Regions from separate parts of the Paenibacillus guangzhouensis genome, predicted to be linked through region 1. Evidence: riboswitches for the same ligand, from Rfam matches in the RefSeq annotation. Region 1 holds a riboswitch; the other holds the start of a gene.
What was found. Region 1 has a riboswitch for S-adenosylmethionine ahead of metA (homoserine O-acetyltransferase MetA). Riboswitches for the same ligand answer to the same signal wherever they lie in the genome.
Positions count from the first base shown of each region.

Region 2: it holds a riboswitch for S-adenosylmethionine, as region 1 does, so the genes downstream of both, GCU39_RS30020 (methionine ABC transporter ATP-binding protein) here and metA (homoserine O-acetyltransferase MetA) in region 1, are expected to answer to the same signal.

Region 1 covers NZ_CP045293.1:3,990,474-4,000,877, reverse strand. The annotation lists gene GCU39_RS17925 (RluA family pseudouridine synthase) at 1-822, shown strand, start outside; gene GCU39_RS17920 (arsenate reductase family protein) at 846-1,205, shown strand; gene GCU39_RS17915 (5'-3' exonuclease) at 1,475-2,311, shown strand; gene GCU39_RS17910 (phosphodiester glycosidase family protein) at 2,320-3,453, shown strand; gene GCU39_RS17905 (DUF3055 domain-containing protein) at 3,532-3,828, opposite strand; gene GCU39_RS17900 (HRDC domain-containing protein) at 4,064-5,077, shown strand; gene corA (magnesium/cobalt transporter CorA) at 5,151-6,086, opposite strand; SAM riboswitch class I at 6,474-6,585, shown strand; gene metA (homoserine O-acetyltransferase MetA) at 6,694-7,629, shown strand; gene GCU39_RS17885 (aminotransferase class I/II-fold pyridoxal phosphate-dependent enzyme) at 7,655-8,827, shown strand; gene GCU39_RS17880 (trans-sulfuration enzyme family protein) at 8,830-9,999, shown strand; gene GCU39_RS17875 (EAL domain-containing protein) at 10,089-10,404, shown strand, end outside.
Region 2 covers NZ_CP045293.1:6,678,088-6,688,491, forward strand. The annotation lists gene GCU39_RS30010 (COX15/CtaA family protein) at 1-647, shown strand, start outside; gene GCU39_RS30015 (Cthe_2314 family HEPN domain-containing protein) at 763-1,479, shown strand; SAM riboswitch class I at 1,554-1,686, shown strand; gene GCU39_RS30020 (methionine ABC transporter ATP-binding protein) at 1,776-2,795, shown strand; gene GCU39_RS30025 (methionine ABC transporter permease) at 2,792-3,472, shown strand; gene GCU39_RS30030 (MetQ/NlpA family ABC transporter substrate-binding protein) at 3,517-4,353, shown strand; gene GCU39_RS30035 (Ger(x)C family spore germination protein) at 4,445-5,566, opposite strand; gene GCU39_RS30040 (GerAB/ArcD/ProY family transporter) at 5,563-6,672, opposite strand; gene GCU39_RS30045 (spore germination protein) at 6,672-8,165, opposite strand; gene GCU39_RS30050 (NifU family protein) at 8,325-8,567, opposite strand; gene GCU39_RS30055 (YuzB family protein) at 8,661-8,909, shown strand; gene GCU39_RS30060 (NAD(P)/FAD-dependent oxidoreductase) at 8,912-9,973, opposite strand; gene mqnE (aminofutalosine synthase MqnE) at 10,031-10,404, opposite strand, start outside.

The DNA.
Region 1 (10,404 bases):
GTGAACGGTGAGCGGCGTTATATCAGCGTACGCGTACAGGCGGGGGATTGCGTTCAGATTCGGATGGAGCAGGAGCAGTCGGATGATATTTTGCCGCAGCCGATCGATTTCACCATCCTCTATGAGGATGAACATCTGCTGGTCGTGCATAAGGAACCAGGAATCATCGTCCATCCCACCCATGGCCATTATATGAATACACTGGCGAATGGCGTTGTCCATTACTGGCAGCAGCAGGGCTGGAATTATCGATTCCGGCCTGTTCATCGCTTGGATCAAGAGACTTCAGGTGTACTCGCGATTGCGAAGAACCCATATATTCATCAGCATATATCGGAGCAGATGATCGCAGGGCAAGTGGACAAGCAATATCTGGCTTTCGTGCACGGCATGCCGGAGCCGCAGGATGGGACGATTGAAGGTCCGATTGATCGCGACCCGGAATCGCCCCATATTCGTATTGTGACACCAACCGGATATGAATCAACAACGCATTACAAGACGCTGGAGTCGTATCCGGAAGCCGCGGGCGCGATGGTTCAGCTTAAGCTGGAGACAGGCCGCACGCATCAAATCCGTGTACACATGCAATCGATCGGCTGTCCATTGATCGGGGATAAAATGTACAAGTTCCTTCATCCAATAGACGAGAGAACGCTGACGAAGGCACTGGCGCTCGACGATCGAATGGGTCGGCATGCGCTGCATGCTTGGAAGCTTGGTCTGACGCATCCAATTACGAAGCAATGGATGGAATTTACCGCCGAACTACCAGACGATCTTCAGCAGCTGCAAGACGCGATGAAGAACGAAATAACATAGAGAGTTAAAAGGAGAATAACGTGATGTCCAAGTTAAAAGTCTATCATTATGCAAAATGCGGTACTTGCCGCAGCGCGACCAAGTCGCTGCAAGCCAAGGGCCATGAACTGGAGCTTCAAGATATTTTCGAGGTCGCACCGACAGAAGCAGAATTGAAGACATTAATCGAACATAGCGGCCTAGAGCTGAAGAAATTCTGGAATACGTCGGGAGAAGTCTACCGTGAAATGCAATTAAAAGATAAGCTGCCGAAGCTGAGCGCAGATGAACAGATCAAACTGCTTGCCTCGAATGGCCGATTGATCAAACGTCCGATAGTTACCGATGGGCAGCAAGTAACGGTGGGGTACAAAGAAGAACAGTATGAGACAAGCTGGGGCTGATCCCTGGATAGGATAATGAATGTTCAAGAAGTCGGCATTTTAGCACACATTCTGATGTGGGCAAATGATGACTTTTTGAACAGCCTCTATAATGGCAAAAAGAGGCCGGGCAGTTACGAGCGTACTATGATAGAATAATAGGATGCCTAGTTACTTGAAATGTTTCCGAAGGAATATACTTCGTAAGCTCTTCGAGATTGTTACTAGATTACAGTTAGGAGAGATTCAAGTTGGAACAGAATAAGCAGAAGTTGCTCCTCGTTGATGGGATGGCTTTGTTATTCCGCGCTTATTATGCGACAGCATATGGCGGTTATATTCGCAAGACAAGCACCGGCATTCCAACGAATGCGATCTATGGATTCATCCGTTATTTCTGGGACGCGGTATCGAAGTTCGACCCGACGCATATTGCTTGCTGCTGGGATATGGGAAGCAAGACTTTTCGTACGGAACAATTCTCGGATTATAAAGCGAATCGCGGCGATGCGCCGGAAGATCTCATCCCGCAATTTGGACTCATTCGCGAAGTGATGGAGAGCTTCGGCATTCCGAACATCGGGGAAGCTGGATACGAGGCTGATGATTGCATTGGTACGATTGCGAAGCAATATGGATCCGATATGGATATTTATATTCTGACCGGCGATCATGACATGCTGCAATTGGTTGATGAGCGTGTCCATGTCATCATCATGAAGAAGGGCCACGGCAATTATATGGTTTACGATCCGGTAACACTCATGGAAGAACGTCAACTGACGCCAGCACAAGTCATCGATGTAAAAGGGTTGATGGGCGATACAAGCGACAACTATCCTGGTGTTCGCGGCATTGGGGAGAAGACAGCTTACAAGCTCGTTCAACAGTATGAATCCGTTGAAGGGATATTAGCGAACCTTCATGAACTCACCAAGGCCGTACGTACCAAAATTGAAGCGGACATCGACATGCTGCACTTATCACGCGATTTAGCGCGCATTCGTTGTGATGTGCCGCTCATCTGTTCGATAGACAACTGCGAATTCACCTTAGATCGTGCACAAATTGAACGCAAATTTGCAGAATTGGAAATGCAGAGCTTAAATTCATTGATCGGGGTGTAACAGTCATCATGACCACAAGGTTTATTCGTACGCTTATCCTTACGCTCGTCCTTAGTCTAACCGGAGCGATGATCGCTACGGCAGCAGGGCAAGGAGTCACGGCGGGCAATACGGCATCTTCTTCGAAGAGTACGCCAAAGCTCGCTTACCAACCGAAAGTCGAGACGAAGAAGGTAGCGGTAGGTGGACGAACGTATACGGTACAGACCGTGACTATGCCGAAACAGATCGGCGTGCAGGTTGGACTGGCAGGTGGTAAAGTCGGCCAGGCCGCGAATATGAAAGACATTGTCAAAAGGTATCAAGCGGATTATGGAATTAATGGGACTTATTTTGAAGCCTACGGCGGTATCCCGGAGCCTTATGGCATGATCATTCAAGATGGGAAACTCGCTCACATTGGGAATACGGGAACAACGATCGGATTTACGAAGAACGGCCAAGTTCGGATGGATCACCTCAGAGTATCCGTCACGGGGAGCGTCTATGATCCAGACAGCGGCAAGAGCGGCAACTACTATGTCTATTTTGCGAATCGAACGCCGGTAAAGGGGAACTCGAGTGCGATTCTCTATACGCCGGCACGAGGCAAAACCATCGGATTTAACTATGGTGAGATGGTTGTCGTCGATCAAGGTGTGGTTACGAAAGTAACGAAAAATCAAGACGTAGACATACCTGCAAAAGGATACGTGCTTGTCTTTAATGGCAGTGAGACGGGGCAAGCCAAACGATTTAAGGTCGGTACACAGACAGCATACGAAGTTCACTATAAGGATCTGAAAGGGAATGCGATTCCTTGGGACGATGTCATTACCGCGGTTGGGGCAGGTCCAAGACTTGTGAAGGACGGACAGCTTGCGGTGAACCCGGCTGCTGAAGGATTTACATCGGCTAAGATTTTGACCGCTGGCGGTGCGCGAAGCGGGATAGCTGTCATGAAGGATGGCTCCATTATGATTGCGACAGTGAATGGAGCGACAATTCAAGCCTGGGCGCAAGTGATGCAGAAGCTTGGGGCACAGCAGGCGATGAATCTGGACGGCGGCGCATCTTCGGGGCTCTATGCAAATGGGAGAACGCTGACGTCTGCAGGCAGACCTTTAAGCAATATGCTGCTATTCGGCACGCATATGCAATGAGACATAATAAAGACGGCTACTTTGCTCGATGATGCAAAGTAGCCGTCTTTACTATGTTCGAATTCGGACCCGGATGACTCAATCCGTGAAGACGGTTGGTCCTACAACGAGATGGAGGAATTCGCGAAGCTCTCCAGCTTCTTCTTCGGTAAGCTTAAAGGTGAATTCCAGGTAGCCTTCTTCCTCTAAATCTTCTTCTCCGATGATCGCTGTCACGCCGCCTTGAAGATCGGTCACCAATTTCTTCCCATAGAAGCGGTTCGTCGTCATGATGGCAAGGTCGAACCGTTTATAGCTTGCGCCAATGAATGTCACGAATCGCGTCGTTGTCGCCTCTGTCGTATCCGATAGAAAATCTAACTCGTGCTGAGACATGGATGTCACTCCTTTAATGATAATGAGGTCATTATAGCGGAAATTGGGAAGAACAGGAACCATATTTTCTGTACTTATAGTTATTTGAAAACTTTTGTCCGACTATACTTGTCCAACATTTGGAAATATGCTATGATAAGTTCAATTGCATGAACGGATGATGAGGAAGCACCTCTCTTATTTCACGATAAGAGAGGTGCTTTTTTGCGTGCGTTCATGAACTTTATGGAGGTGTATGATGAATATCGTATTTCTGAACACATTCGAGAAGAAGCAAGAATCCGAGGGGATTGTTACATCGCAGTTAAGCATTGGTGAGGCGCATGGCGTGTGGCAGTTGACATGGCATGAGCCCGATCATGGGCAGATGGAGCAGTCCGTGTGGTATTCAGGAACTTCGTGGGAAGAGCTTCTAACCGTATTTCGACATGGTGTTGCAGTCAAATTGGGAGAAGGCTTCTCGCCGATCATTGACGGCATGGCCAGTGATCCTGAGCCGTCGGGACGACTCGTTCGGTCACAACTGCTGGCTTGCTACAGCGACCTCTATCCCAATGAAGCATTATATACGTTGTTAAGCCAATGGCGCCGATCTCGCGCAACAGCTGACAAGAAGGCGCCGTATTTCATCGCGACGAACCGTATGCTGCGTCTCATCAGCGTATTCGTACCTCAGACAATGGAGGAGTTGCACCAGCTGCCTGGATTTGGAGAGAACAAGGTGAATCTATATGGCGAGGAGATTGTCAGCTTGCTTCATGATGCCGAGCGGACGACAGAATTTCCGCTGGGTTGGGTGAAGGAGCGGGTATCGCGGGATGAATACGCTCAGTGGCAGTATAAACAGAAGGAGCAGAAGTACAAGCAGGAAATGGACCGCCTGGCAGAACAGAAACGATTGCTCGAAGGCATTCAGCAAGGGAGTTCGATCACGGATCTTGAGGAGTATTGCAGCATGTCGCGCCGGAATATTCTCATCGCGCTCGAGACGCTGGATCGAGATGGATATGATACCGAAAGGCTTATTGAGGAAGAATTGCGTCAAGTGCCAATGGAGGAGCAGGCTGCCATCTGGTCAGCGATGGAGCGAGACGGGTATCGCTATTTGAAGCCGATCCTGCTCGAGGTCTATGGGGACACGGGGCTGCAGGGGGAACAGGCAGCGATGTACTATGAGCGTATTCGTTTGGTACGTATTCGTTACCGTCGTCAGCGGGATCTGGACAATCAGCAACGACAAGCTGGTTAAATATCAAAACAGGACTTGATCTACACTGCTGTAAGCAGCAATTCAGATCAAGTCCTGCATCTAATAACGACATTTAGAGCCAGTTTTTCTTTTTGAATAGGAAGTACATCCCGAACCCGAGGCAGAGCATCGCACCGAGTACAATGTAATAGCCGTACTTCAGATTCAGCTCAGGCATATGGGTGAAGTTCATTCCGTAGATCCCAGTGATGATCGTCATCGGCATGAAGATGGTCGTCAGCGCCGTGAAGACTCTCATGATCTCATTCGCGCGGTTGGCGACGCTGGACTGATAAGCTTCTCGTAAGTTGGCCATCAGGTCGCGGAACGTATCGAATGTCTCGGATATTTTGACGGCATTCTCATAGATATCGCTGAAGTATTTCTGCAGCTGGTCATCGATGAGACGCAGGTCTTTCTTATTTAAGGTCGCGATCACGTCTTTCTGCGGTCCAAGAACCTTCTTGAGCCACAGGATTTCGCTTCGCAGACCGATAATTTCGTTCAAATGGGTCTTTTTCGTATGCAGCACGATATCTTCTTCGAGATGTTCAATGCGGTCTTCGATGCGATCTCCAACGGAGAAATAGCTGTCGACGACAAGGTCGACAAGATGATATAGGAAGTTATCAGGTCGATTGACCTCCTGCTCCCATAAGATCGGCTTCACCGTGCGGAGCTCATTGATCTTCTGCTTCGTTACAGTAATAATGTAATGTTTGCCCAGGAACATACTTAGGGCGCGCAGGAAAATCTCCTCATCATCAAATCGAATGCTGTTAATAACAATAAAATAATGTCCTTCATAAATTTCGATCTTAGGACGTTGTTCCTCTTCACTGAGACAGTCCTCCACAGCCAAATCGTGCAGCGTGAATAACGGCTGCAAGACGATCAGATCTTCAACATCTGCATCAATCCAGTAGAAGCCGTTCTCTGGCGGGATGATCGTTTGGTTAATATCTTCGATGACGGTGAATACACCTTCTTGTACCAACCGGATTTTCATCTGATTTCACTCCTCTTCCCGAATGAAACCAGAAGGCAGGCCAAAAGATGCGTTTGCTACACAGACTTCAGGCACAACCGACAGATTTCATTCCTATTTAGTTGTACGTACGACATGGTCCTCTGTGGTATAGGGTCGCCTTCCATCCTTACTCACCTCTACTTTTCGTTTCATCTCTTGGAACACTCGTCTTAGTATAACGCGCATATACCTTACAAGCAATGAAAAAAACGGTGAACCAATTTTAAGTTAGAATATGGTGCGAATCGAAGAATGGTGCGTTCCCTAAGTTGGTTGTGATGAAGCGGATGGAAGTGTATTGACGTCTGTTACAAATTGGATTAAAGTAGGGTTATGTATGATAAAACCAAATAAGGTTTTGCTAAATTCTTATCAAGAGTAGGTGGAGGGACTAGCCCGATGATACCCGGCAACCGACTGAAAAGCACGGTGCTAATTCTTGCGGAAACGAATGGATTTCGTTACTGAGAGATGAGAGAGGCGCCCGAAATACTAACGTAGGCCTTCTCTTGGGAGGTCTTTTTTTGTACCTTCCGAGCAATAACCCCATCATGGTTTAAGAATCCCACAAAGGAGCGAATGACGCATGCCGATTAAAATTCCTGATGCATTGCCAGCGAAAGAAATATTGACTAATGAGAATATTTTTGTGATGGATGAGAGCGTTGCATACCATCAAGACATTCGTCCGCTTCAGATTGTGATCTTAAATTTGATGCCAACGAAGGAAACGACAGAGACTCAGCTGCTGCGTCTAATTGGGAACACCCCGCTGCAGGTTGAGGTAGTTCTTCTTCATCCGAAATCCCACACGTCGAAAAATACATCTGCAGAGCATCTCGAGTCGTTCTACCATACCTTTGAAGATGTTCGCCATCGCCGGTTCGACGGTATGATCGTAACGGGAGCGCCTGTTGAACAAATGGAGTTCGAAGAAGTGAATTATTGGGAAGAACTCGAACAAATCTTCGAATGGAGCAAGACAAACGTAACATCGACGATGCATATCTGTTGGGCTTCTCAGGCAGGCCTGTACTATCATTTCGGCGTACCGAAATATTCGCTTGAAGAGAAGTGTTTTGGCGTATTCCCGCATGTGATCTCTACACCCAATATCAGCTTGCTGCGCGGGTTTGATGAGCAATTTTTCGTGCCGCAGTCCCGTCATACCGAGGTAAGACGCGAAGACATCGAGAAATGCGATAACCTTGAGATTTTATCGGAGTCTGAAGATTCAGGCATTTACATTGTTGCGACGAAAGACGGTAAGCAAATCTTCGTGACGGGACATTCCGAATATGATCCACTAACATTAAAATGGGAGTACGATCGGGATATTGCCAAAGGTCTTGAAGTGGCCATTCCGCAAAATTATTATCCTAAAGATGATCCAACACGGACACCATTATCGCTCTGGCGTGCCCACGCCAACTTATTATTCTCTAATTGGCTGAATTACTATGTATATCAAGAAACACCATATGATTTAGAGACGCCGTATGAACTTGGAGCAGGCATCTAACATTGCCAGAGGAGGATTCATAGCTATGTCAGAAGATTTAAAAATTGAAAGTCGCCTCGCGCAGATTGGTTCGGTGCAGGAACCAGTTACAGGGGCGGTCAATTATCCGATATATCAAGCAACCGCATTTCGCCATCCGAAGTTAGGCCAAAGCACCGGATTTGATTATATTCGGACGAAGAACCCGACACGCACGGTCTTGGAGGAAGCGGTAGCGAAGCTCGAGAGCGGTGATGCAGCATTTGCCTGTAGCTCCGGGATGGCAGCACTTCAGACGGTGTTCGCGATGTTCGGGCAAGGGGATCACCTCATCGTGTCGCTCGATCTATACGGAGGGACATACCGGTTAATCGAAAAGATTATGTCTCGCTTCGGCGTTACGGCTTCCTATGTAGATACCAATGATTTCGATGCACTTGAAGCCGTGGCGCAGCCGAACACGAAGGCTGTGATCATCGAGACGCCGACGAATCCGCTGATGATGATCACAGATATTGAAGCCGTGGCCGCATGGGCGAAGCGCAAAAATATGATTACGATCGTGGATAACACGTTGCTAACGCCATTCCTGCAGCGTCCGATTGAGCTCGGTGCAGATATCGTGGTGCATAGTGCAACGAAATATTTGGGCGGACATAACGATGTGCTTGCAGGGCTCATCATCACGAAGGGCAAAGAGCTCTCAGAATATACCGCATTCTTGCACAATTCCATTGGTGCCGTACTTAGTCCAAGCGACAGTTATCAGTTAATGCGGGGGATGAAGACGTTGGCGCTGCGGATGGAGCGTCATGAATATAATGCAACACGGGTTGCTACCTATTTGCAGGAACATCCGCTTGTGGATCAAGTCTATTACCCAGGACTGCCGGGACACCCTGGCTACGACATTCAGAAGAAACAGGCATCGGGCAATACGGGCATTTTCTCCTTCAAAATGAAGGATGCCAAATATATCGAACCGATTTTGCGACATATTGAGTTGATTGCTTTTGCGGAGAGTCTAGGCGGCGTTGAGTCATTAATGACCTATCCAGCCGTGCAGACCCATGCGGATATTCCGATTGAAATTCGTGAGAAGGTCGGCGTCGATGATCGCCTTCTTCGTTTCTCTGTAGGGATTGAGCATGCAGACGATATTATTGCGGATCTAGGCCGCGCAATTGAATTGGCAAGACAAGAGATCGAGGGGGCATAGACGTGGCACATGCAGAAGGATCAGAACAGAATCGTAAATTTGCAACGAAGTTGATTCATTTCGGAAGTGAAATCGATGAGACGACAGGTGCTTCCAGTGTCCCGATCTACCAAGCTTCCACCTTCCATCACCATGATATCTTCAATCCGCCGACGTATGACTATTCACGTTCGGGCAATCCGACCCGTCAGGCGCTTGAAGATTATATCGCTCTGCTGGAAGGTGGAACGAACGGGTATGCGTTCCCTTCCGGGATGTCGGCGATCTCTACCGCTTTTATGTTGCTATCCGCCGGGGATCATGTCATCGTGACGGAGGATGTGTATGGCGGAACATACCGTTTTCTAACGACTATTCTAAGTCGAATGAATATTGAGACGACATTCGTCGATATGACGGATCTCGATCAAGTGAAAGGCGCGCTCAAGCCGAATACCAGGGCTGTATTCATGGAGACGCCATCGAATCCAACGCTCAAAATTACGGATATTGGCGCCGTCTCTTCGTGGGCGAAGGAACACAATCTTCTAACGATGCTGGATAATACGTTCATGACGCCGTATCATCAACGTCCGATTGAACACGGGGTAGATCTCGTCCTGCATAGTGCCACGAAGTTCTTAGGCGGTCATAGTGACGTGCTTGCGGGACTTGCGGTCACGGCTACAGAAGAGCTGGCTCGCCGCGTGAAGTATTTGCAGAATGGTATGGGAGCGGTGTTGAGCACGCAAGAGAGCTGGTTGCTCATGCGTGGGATGAAGACGCTTGAAGCACGGATGGCGCATTCAGAGCAGAGTGCGAAGAAGTTGGCTGCGTGGCTTGATCAAGAACAATCGATTGCAAAGGTCTACTATCCTGGTCTTGCGAACCATCCTGGCCGGTCCATTCATGAACAGCAATCCACAGGCTATGGCGCCGTTGTATCCTTCGATGTCGGTTCAGGCGAACGGGCGAAGCTGGTTCTGAGCAAAGTGAAAATCCCGCTCGTTGCGGTCAGCCTTGGCGCTGTAGAGAGTATTCTGTCTTATCCAGCCATGATGTCCCATGCGTCGATGCCTCGGGATGTTCGGTTAGAGAAGGGAATTACCGACGGTTTGCTCCGTTATTCTGTCGGACTTGAACATATTGACGATCTAATCGCAGATTTATCGCAGGCATTGCAAGAGGTATAACGATAGGGAAATATTGTTATTTTTTACGATGCTGTGATAGAATATGGACAACAAGAACGTCTGGATGCGAGGGGGCATAAGAGCGTAGTATGAGTACCTTTTTTCGTCAATCGATCAACCGATTGAAGTACGTCTGTATGTTATCTCGAACGAACCGTTCCATGAATATATTGCCGCCTAGCTTTACGCTGCGTGATCCCGTTATTCACCAGGTTCGCAAGGCCCGCCGTCAGGGCCATATATGCTCGCTCATTCTATTAAGTATTCATCAATATGATCAATTCATCAGGCAGCATTCTTCAGATACAATGCAGAACCTCAATGAGGTGCTCGAACATATTCTGCGCGATACGATTCTTGAGTATGTTGATGCTTCCAGACTTATTGGCGTCAAGTTGCTTCAGA
Region 2 (10,404 bases), 2.7 Mb from region 1:
ATGCTTTTATTGCTTTTATATTTACATTTATTCAAGCGATTATGGGTGCGCTTGCAGTCGTGCTCGGGCAAGCTCCAGCCGTTATGGCGCTGCATTACGGGTTTTCGCTTATTGCTTTTGCAGGAACACTGCTGCTCTCGATTGTCTTGAACAAGTGGAGTCGCGGCCTGGATGACAACGCGCCGGCTGGCGTATTCGTATCCGAAAGATTCCGTACTGCAACGTGGATTGTGACGCTCTATGCTTATGTTGTTGTCTACGTAGGCGCATTCGTTCGGCATACTGAAGCCTATGGAGGCTGCCAAGGCTGGCCGCTCTGTAACGGAGCAATCATACCGGAGCTTCATGGTACCACCCTAATTGCATTTATCCATCGTGTCGCAGCACTCGTCCTATTCATCGCGGTTGCGGTGCTTGCGCATTTCGCTTATCACGGTCATAAGCAAATTCGTGAATTACGAATTATTGGGGTCTGTGCCTTAATATTATGTACTGCCCAGATCTTGAGCGGGGCATGGGTTGTCTTTACGTTAGGCGACGAGAATGCGGGCTTGTTCGCAGGATTATTCCATACGGTACTCATTGCTGGCTTATTCGGAGTCTTATGCTATATGAGTGTCAGGGTATGGCAAATGAGCAAACGATAAAATCGGATATACTAAAATGAACCGAAAGTTGTCGAGCATGTGAAGTTCGAGAACTTTTTGTTTTACCCCGGGTACATAGCACCGTCTTCATCAACATCAAAGGAGTGTGAACGATATGCTGAGAATCTTGTTAGGTCTGCCTCCTCGCGCGGAGCTCGGGGAAATGCAAGATGCTGTGGATGCCATGCAGTGTGTACTGCATCAGCTTCAGAGTCGTATTTCTAAGGGACATGATCCTGAACATATTTGGCGCAAACATGAGGTTTGGACGAAAGGTCTTATCGTCTCCTTGGATGAACTGGAGCAGAGCGTATTCTTATCAGGCCACTTTGCGGATCGCGTTCGCAAGACGTACCAAGAAGAAATGTCTCAGCAAGAGAATGCGAATTATCACCGTCATATCTACTTCTACAAAAATGGATTTATTCGGGTATTCTCTATTCTAGACAAACTTGGGACCCTCATGAATGATCTCTTTGAGCTTCATACGGAACGGGCAAAAGCCCATTTTTCTTTTTTTACGGTCTTGCGGCAATTTCGTTATTTAGGTGTACATCTGGCACTTATGGATAAGTTAAATACTTTGAAGGAACAATATAATGAGCCGCTTCGCCATCTTCGCAAATGGCGTAATATCGAAATTCACTACATGAACATGGAGATGCAGGATGATCTCTCACAGCGTGATCAGACATTGGATGGCAAGATTAAGCTAGAGGATATCCAGGAACGCCAGAAAGACCTGGAGCTTGGTTATCGAATGGCCTGTGAAACCTTGCAAGCTTCGTTTGAGTATATCGAGTTGATGCTTCGTAATAAATATCATCGATAAGATGTAAAATATTTCTATTTGACTTTTGGTATTATCAACACTATACTCAATTTAAATTTAATACAAACGATACTTTCTTATCGAGAGCGGCGGAGGGACAGGCCCTGTGAAGCCCGGCAACCGATTCCTGATCCAGCGTAATATGGACATGGAGTGTCATGGTGCTAAATCCTTCAGAATTCATGTTAGAATTCTGGTAGATGAGAAGAGGACTATAATGATGACTTGTTAGCCCTTTTCCGTTGTGCCGGAAAAGGGCTTTTCTATAGCTCGATTAGAAACGAGAGGGGACAATCATGATACAGCTTAAACAATTGTCGAAGACCTACGGCAATAAGCATAAACAGACCGTCGCGCTGACGGATATCGATGTAACCATTGACCGCGGCGAAATCTTCGGAATAATAGGACATTCGGGGGCCGGCAAGAGTACATTGCTGCGCAGCATCAACCTGCTGGAACGTCCCACGACAGGGGAAGTATGGATTGGGGACACGAATCTTACAGCACTGTCCGAGGTTGAACTGCAAGGTCAACGCCGCAAGATCGGAATGATCTTTCAGCATTTCAACCTATTATCGTCCGCGACGATTTTCGATAACATCGCATTTCCGCTGCGCTTAGTGAAGACGCCGAAAGCCGAAATCGAACAGAAAGTGGATAAACTTCTGAAGCTGGTTGGACTCGAAGAGCATCGTAACAAATACCCGTCTCAATTGTCCGGCGGTCAGAAACAACGTGTAGGCATCGCGCGTGCGTTGGCGAATGATCCAGAGGTGCTCTTATGCGATGAAGCGACATCTGCGCTGGATCCTCAGACGACGCAATCGATACTTCGATTGCTGCTGGATATCAACAAGCAATTCGGGATTACGATCGTGCTCATAACGCATGAGATGCATGTGATCCAGACGATATGCGATACGGTAGCCGTAATCCATGATGGACGTATTGTAGAGCAAGGTCCTGTAACCGAGGTATTCCTCAAGCCGCAGCATATTGTGACGCGGGAATTTATTCGGGAAGAGAATGAGAGCGCAGAACTGCTGGATCGAATCATCACCTCGCTGCCGTCGAATGATCATTCGGAGGTTGTGAAAATTAACTTCCTAGGAACAACGACATATCAGCCGATCCTGTCTGAGGCCGTTCAGTCGACAGGCGTAACCTTTGCAATTCTGCAAGGGACGATCGCGACGATGAAGGACATCCCCTATGGCCAACTCATCGTGCGGTTTGAAGGGAATAAAGAAGCGATTGTGAAGACGTGTGAAATGCTGCGTGCACATGTGCATGAATTGGAGGTGATCGGATGATTCTCCTATCTACGGGGTTTGATTTCTCAAAAATTTATTGGTCCGAAATTTGGACAGCAACGTGGGATACGCTGCGTATGTTGCTCTTCTCAGGACTATTCACATTTATTATCGGACTTCCGATTGGTATCTTGCTGTTTATGACAGCAAGAGGGAATTCAGCTTGGAGCCGGATGCTTTATCGGGTGATCTCGTTCATCGTCAATATTTTGCGCTCGGTACCGTTCGTCATTCTGATGATCTCGATTATTCCACTGACGAAAATAATTGTTGGGGTATCAATCGGCGTACTGGGCTCCATACCGCCGCTTGTACTCGCAGCGGCACCGTTCTTCGCTAGACTCGTGGAGACCTCGCTTCGTGAGGTGGACCGAGGCGTTATCGAAGCAGCTGAGGCAATGGGGGCTACGAAAGGCCAGATCGTCAGCCGGGTGTTGCTGCCCGAATCGATGCCAAGCCTAATTGCAGGCATCACCATTACGATTGTAACACTGGTCTCTTATACGGCGATGTCCGGGTTGATTGGCGGCGGCGGTCTAGGGGATCTAGCCATTCGATATGGCTACCAACGGTATGAGATCGAAGTGATGGTCGTAGCCGTGATCTTAATGATTGTGATCGTGCAGCTGATCCAGGTGCTTGGCGATCGTCTTGTTCATCGGTTTTCTAGAAAATAAATATAGATACTCAAAAAACAATGGATTATTGGAGGGGACTTACAATGAAAAAATGGTTGATTACATTAACAGCAGTACTCGCTTTTGCGGTTATCGCGGCAGGATGCGGCGGCAAGAATGAGACAAGCAGTGGTGAAGAGAGCAGTGGAAGCAAGCAAGAAACAACGACGTTAACGGTCGGCGCAACTGCCGTACCTCATGCAGAAATTCTGAACTTCTTGAAGCCAATGCTTGAGAAGGAAGGCGTTAAGCTGGAAGTGAAAGAATTTACAGATTACGTACAACCGAACGTACAAGTATTTGAGAAGCAGCTTGATGCGAACTTCTTCCAACATCAGCCGTATTTGGATCAAATGAATAAGGATCGCAGCATGGATCTAGTTAGCGTCGTAGGCGTTCACCTTGAGCCGATTGCAGCATACTCCAAGAAGATCAAATCCGCTGACGAATTGAAAGATGGCGCATCAATTGCTATCCCGAACGATCCATCGAATGGTGCTCGCGCATTGTTGCTTCTGCAAAAGCAAGGGCTCATTGAGCTGGCAGAAGGCAAAGTGGCGGACGCAACGATTCGCGATATTACAAAAAACCCGAAAAACTTGAAAATTCAAGAGCTTGAAGCAGCGATGCTGCCACGCGTTCTTGATGAGTTCGATGCTGCTATTATTAATACGAACTATGCATTGCAAGCTGAGTTGTCGCCTACGAAAGATTCGTTGTTCATCGAGGGAAGCGATTCTCCGTATACGAACATCCTTGTTTCCCGTCCGGACAACAAAGACTCTGACGCCATGAAGAAGCTCGCTGCAGCGCTTCATTCGCCAGAATTGAAGAAATTTATTGAAGAGAAATACGGTGAAGCGATATTGCCGGCATTTTAATTAAATAGAGCGAAAATGAAAAAGCTGATATCTGTCCTGACAGATATCAGCTTCTTTATTATGATGCTAGTATCAGGTTGTTCTATAATAATTACTGCATAACACCACTATCCAACATTTCGGTTTTTACAGAGAGGCGTATATCGGCTTCTGACAACGCATCTCCCCAATGATCTTTCGCTTTCTTCCATGCTTGGTACTGGTAGGCTTGCGCGAGAATTCCGAGCCCGATGGGATCAATGCGATTTTTCTGTATTTTATGGATCAGTGCCATCAGATCTCGCTGCAAGAGAGAATCCAACTGTTTCTGCAATTGTTGCTTATGCAGAGTCAGATTGAACGGGAATGTTCGCTCTGTAACGCGGGTTATCATCTTATAGTGAATGTCGAATCCGAATCGCCCTTGCTTGTAGGATGTTCGTATACGTGCAGATATCTTCACGATGTCAACGCTTAGCTTGTTCTTAACAATCGGATTAGGCTGACCTGTCGGCAGGTCAGTTACATTGGCCGTATAGGATCCGATCCCTGATAGATCCCGTTGAAGAATGCGAAGAAGTGTAGTTTCTTGCAGATTAAGGTTTGTGACGTATTTGCCCTGTTCACTCAGCAGAGCCGCGCCTTCGGCAACGATATCTTTATTCTTCCGAAGCAATGGCAACGCAGGCGTCATGGCCTGGTCGTACATTTGCCGGTGGAATTCTTGAAGCGTCGTATCCAGTGTTGCGTTTTTCTTAGCTGAAGAGCTGATTAATTTGGGGAGAAGCATTGTAAGCGGCGGCTTGCCATCAGACTGGTAATAAATAATCTCAGAGACAGGACCGTTTACTACAGCCACGTTTGCGTTAACCGTAGACTCTGCATTTCGGAACAGTGTATCCAGCATGGAGAACCAATTCTCCTGCTCGAGTAGCTTTTTCCCTATAAGAATGGTCTGGATTTTACCGGCACTCGGAATTCCCGAAGACATCGTGTCGAAATTGTTCTTGCTATGCCGGACAGAGACGGGTTTGTCGTCATAGAATTCTTCGGTTTTCTTCTTCGCATCCTTATTGAATACAGGACTCGAGCTGTAGACGATAAATTGATCCTCTTCCATATCGAATCCGAGAGCAAGGATGAGCGTGGCATCTTCCAAATACATTTTATCGTAGCATCCAGGCAGCAGTCCTAAGAGAAGCACGATCATACATAGCTTGAACCAATGCTTCATGATGAATTCCCTCCCTGGTTGCGGCGAATGCCTTCGAGCAGTTTCACATAACACCACAAACACAATGGCAGTACATACGCGATCATAAACCCGATATAACTTAATGTTCTCGTCATTTGAGTTACCTGGCTCTGGGAGAGGGCCAAGAAGATGGATAGAGCTAGCGTGATCAGGAGAATTGCCACGGTTGTGATGCTGGGCTTCGATTTTGGCAACACTTGTCTCATCCCGAAGACGGCTAAACTCATATATACTATCCAGGTTACGGAGATGACTACCATATACATCGCCAGGAAGATGACATCCCACCGATCCAAGAATTGTACCCGAATGACTTTCAACAGGCTGAGTGTCGGCCAGGTATATTGAAGAATCTCGAGCGAGCTGAAGTAAGAGAAGCAGACCAAGGTCGTTAAGATGTAGAAGAACATCGTCAGTGTATTCGCAACGATCACGGCGGAGGTCGCCTTCTTCTTTAGCATTAGGAACGGATAGAGAATGAATGTAATCTCAAATCCCAAATAGGATAGAATCGTTAGCTTCGTAGCGGATATGACGGGCATCCAGCCTTCTTTGATGAACGGTAGTAGATACAACCAGCGGCTATGATTCACGGGAAAGGCAAGCAGTAAAATGATCCAGAGTGAGAAATAGAAGATTAGCTCGGCATACCGTCCGATCATCTTAATCCCGTGATGCACGATCATATATGTCGGGATGGATAACAGTAGGATGAACATAAAATTCGGCGTTTTTGGCATGAGCCATATTCTAAGGATGGATACGATGGAGAACAAGACAGCTAGGGAACATCCGATTAAATATAACAGAAGGACGACGGAAGCTGGTTTTCCGATCCATTTGCCAAAGAAGAGGGAGAACAAATCAAATAATGTTGCATTAGGGTGTCTCTTCATTGCGTGAATGATGAATAGATTCGCTGTTACAGACAGCGCCCATCCAAAAAGAATGGATATCCAGCCATCCGACCCGGCGACTTGTGCCAGCTCACGCGGAAGCGTCAGGAAGCCGACGCCGACTTGCGTGCCATGAATCAGAAGTACAAATTGTAGCCACGTAATTTGAATGGATGGAGTATTCTGCATCAAGTGTTCTCCTCAGGTTGTGTGGGACCTTGCCGTTGTAGTTGAACCGGCACAGAACTCACTGGCCTTTTCTTCATGATCCATAACGGCGCTCTGATGAAAGTATCTTTCCAATCGACAAAACGAACAGGCGCGAGCGGACTGCCGTAAGGTGTATCGAGCGATTTGAGCGTGATCAGATGGATGATCAATGTCATTAACCCAACAGCGATCCCAACGATCCCGAAGATGGAGGCGATGATCATCATAGGGAATCGGAGGAAGCGAACCGCAGCCCCCATATCGTAATTCGGTAGAATGAAGGAGGCGATCGCTGTCGATGCGACGACAATGACCATGATATTGCTCACGATTCCAGCTTGCACGGCGGCTTGGCCAATGACAATCCCACCTACAATGCCTACCGTCTGTCCGATCGGTGCAGGCAATCGAATTCCTGCTTCACGCAGCATCTCGAGCGTAATCTCCATCAAAATCGCTTCGGCAAAAGGCGGAAAGGGTACGCGTTCTCTCGATTCACCAATTGAAATGATCAATTTGATCGGGATGACGACATAGTTGTAAGAGATGAGCGCGATATAGATGGCTGGAAGGAAGAGGGCAATAAAAAAAGCAAAATAACGCGTGACGCGAATAAAAGAAGCGATAAGCCACCGTGTGCTGTAATCGTCAATACTCTGGAAGAAAGAGACGAAGGTTGTCGGACCGATTAACACATTCGGCGAGCCATCTACGATCATGACAAAGCGTCCTTGCAAAAGTTGCGAGGCAGCAGAATCTGGCCGTTCTGTCGAAATGAACTGTGGGAATGGGGAAAAGGGGTTATCCTCGATGAACTCCCCAAGTTCTCCGGCATTAATAATCGCGTCCACATCAATCTTCCGGATCCGCTTCTCCAGCTCCTCTAATATTTTTGGTTGTGCAATATCCCCTAAGTACATAAGCGATACCGTGGTATTCCCGCGAGCCCCGACAGTGATCTCCTTGATCTTCAGATCAACGGTTGGGATGTAACGGCGAATGAGCGCTATATTCTGACTCCCTGTCTCTACAAAGCCTTGATGAGCTCCCTTGAGGGATGCTTCGATCTGCGGATCCTCAATGGAACGCTGTGGCCAACCTTGTGTATCCAAGATGGATGCTTCCGTATGTCCATTGACGAATAACACGCTGTTGCCTCCGAGGATCGCTGCCGTCAATGCATCCCAAGTATTCTCCGAAATAAAATGGCTAATCGATACCGTAGGGTTGATATTTAATTGGAACAGCAGGGGCTCAAGCACATTGTTGTTCACGGAATTCTTATCCGTAAGCCCGCCGAGGTAGACGAGTGCCGCGGCTTTGCGGGTCGATTGGATGGTGAACTCACGAATGACGAGATCAGGAAATCCCTCGAAAAGGGACGTAATCTGCATCAGATTGTCCGCTAAATTACTGCTAATGGTGGGCAGCTGCTTGGCTTCTTGTAATTGTTGTTCCTCTTGTGATGACATAGTGATCCTTCCTATATATCCATTTGGTGCACATAGTATTTCCTGTAGGATTTACTTTATTCTGGAATAAGAGGAAGCCCGCATACGCACAAAAAAAAGCAGCCAATCCGAGAGGATTGACTGCTTCACATTCAGCTTACTGGGCTTGTCATCGTATTCTTAGAATACTTGGACAACTTCTTGAACGCCTTCAACTTCTTCCACCAAAGCGCGCTCAATCCCTGCTTTCAACGTAATTGTGGAACTTGGGCAGCTGCCGCAAGCACCCATCAATTTTAATTTTACGATACCGTCTTCCACATCAACGAGCTCAACGTCGCCGCCGTCACGTTGTAGGAAAGGACGAAGTTTATCTAGAACTTCTAGAACTTCATCATACATTTGAGTTGTATTTTCACTCATTTGCTTCAACTCCTTTCTCACCTTATTATAGTATAAAGATGTTTAAATTAAAATGGCTCAAAGAAACGACTTCAGTAAAAGCGGGTGAATCACATGCGACCGATAATCGAGTTCTGCGTTAGTAATATGCACCACGGGACAGACCGGGTGATGAAGAAGCTGCAGCAGAATCCAGCCTATGATGTCATCGAATATGGCTGCCTAGGGAATTGCGGTGAATGCTACCTCTTCCCATTCGCCTATGTGAACGGCGACATTGTAGCAGCAGCGACCATCGATGAGTTAGAAGACAAAATAATACAAGAGATTCGCGCCGTCGAAGCCTTAGAGAGCAGCGGCTAGGATCAACCGAAATGATGCTTGGATCTCCACAGGACGCCCATCTTCAAGACACGCGGGACGCGTCCCATCATCGTTCGATTCCCTAATAATCCGAATCCGCTCTTCTTCCCTAAGGAACCAAGCACGCCTTTAAGTTTGATTTTACCCAGCTTCGGCTCTTCGCCCTTCCATGACGCTTGTATGACATCTGCAACTTGTTCTCCTTGTGCTCCGGCTGCTTGCGCGCTTGGAGAGAAGGAGAGGGAAGCGCAGTCCCCTACCACGAAGACGTCCTCATGGCCTGGAATTTGATAATGGAGGTTAAGCAGTACACGCCCTTGTGGATCCTTTGGAACGTCAAGATCCTGAACTGGTTTGACAGGTTGAATGCCTGCGGTCCATACCGTTACGTCGCTATAGATAACCCCATTCTGATGGATAATGCCGCCTTGCTCTAATTGTGTCGTTGAAATGTGAGAGCTTAAGTCCACATGATGCTCGTGGAACCATTCGGAGACGAACGCAGACAGCTTCTCTGGAAAAGCCGAGAGAACGCGTGGTCCACGGTCAATGATCCGAATGTTCAAGTCGGGCCGACTCTCACGGAGCTCTGCTGCGACTTCGACACCACTTAGGCCGCCGCCCATAATATTGACTTGGCCGTAGGGCTTCACATCATTCAGCGCTTGATAGGTGCGTCGTGTTCGTGATAAGGATTGAATGCTCTCTGCATATTGTTCTGCGCCGAGAATACCATGAAATTTATCTGTACATCCCAGTGCAATCACAAGTTGATCATAAGGAATAACTTCTTCTGCATTTAAGTAGACATGTTTGGCCTGCAAATCGATACGTGTAATGTCTCCGTATTTCAGTTCAATTCGCGGGTCTGTCGGAAAGGCAACGCGGATTTGAAGATCAGATGCTGTACCAGCTGCTAGTGCATAATATTCCGTCTTAAGTCCTTGATATGGCTGGCGATCAATTAACATCACCGATGTATCTACCGGGATTTCTCCTTCTAATAATCTATTCGCAACTGCAAGTCCACCATAGCCTCCGCCCAGGATGACCAATTTTTTCATGTGTAGCTCTCTCCCCGTATGCCTCGAATAATTGTGCTTCATTCAAAGATGATTCAATTATGATTCATAGACCTTCACTTCGTTATAGAAAGTATCGCGTTCTACAGGAATTCGTCCCGCGCCTTTAATGAGCCAGATTAGCTCTGCACGAGTTAAGCCTTCAGGTGTTAGAGCGCCCGCAGCATGGCTGATTCGCTCCTTCACGATGGTTCCGTGCGCATCGGATGCGCCGAAGGTTAATGCCATTTGTGTTAATTGTGTCCCAATATTAATAAAATAAGCTTTGATATGCTGAATATTGTCGAGCATCAAGCGGCTGATCGCGATGGTCTTAAGGTCTTCGTAAGCCGAGTTGCGGCGGCGAATATCAGCGGATTTGCTCTTCGGCTGCATGGACAATGGAATGAATACCATGAAACCATTCGTCTCAT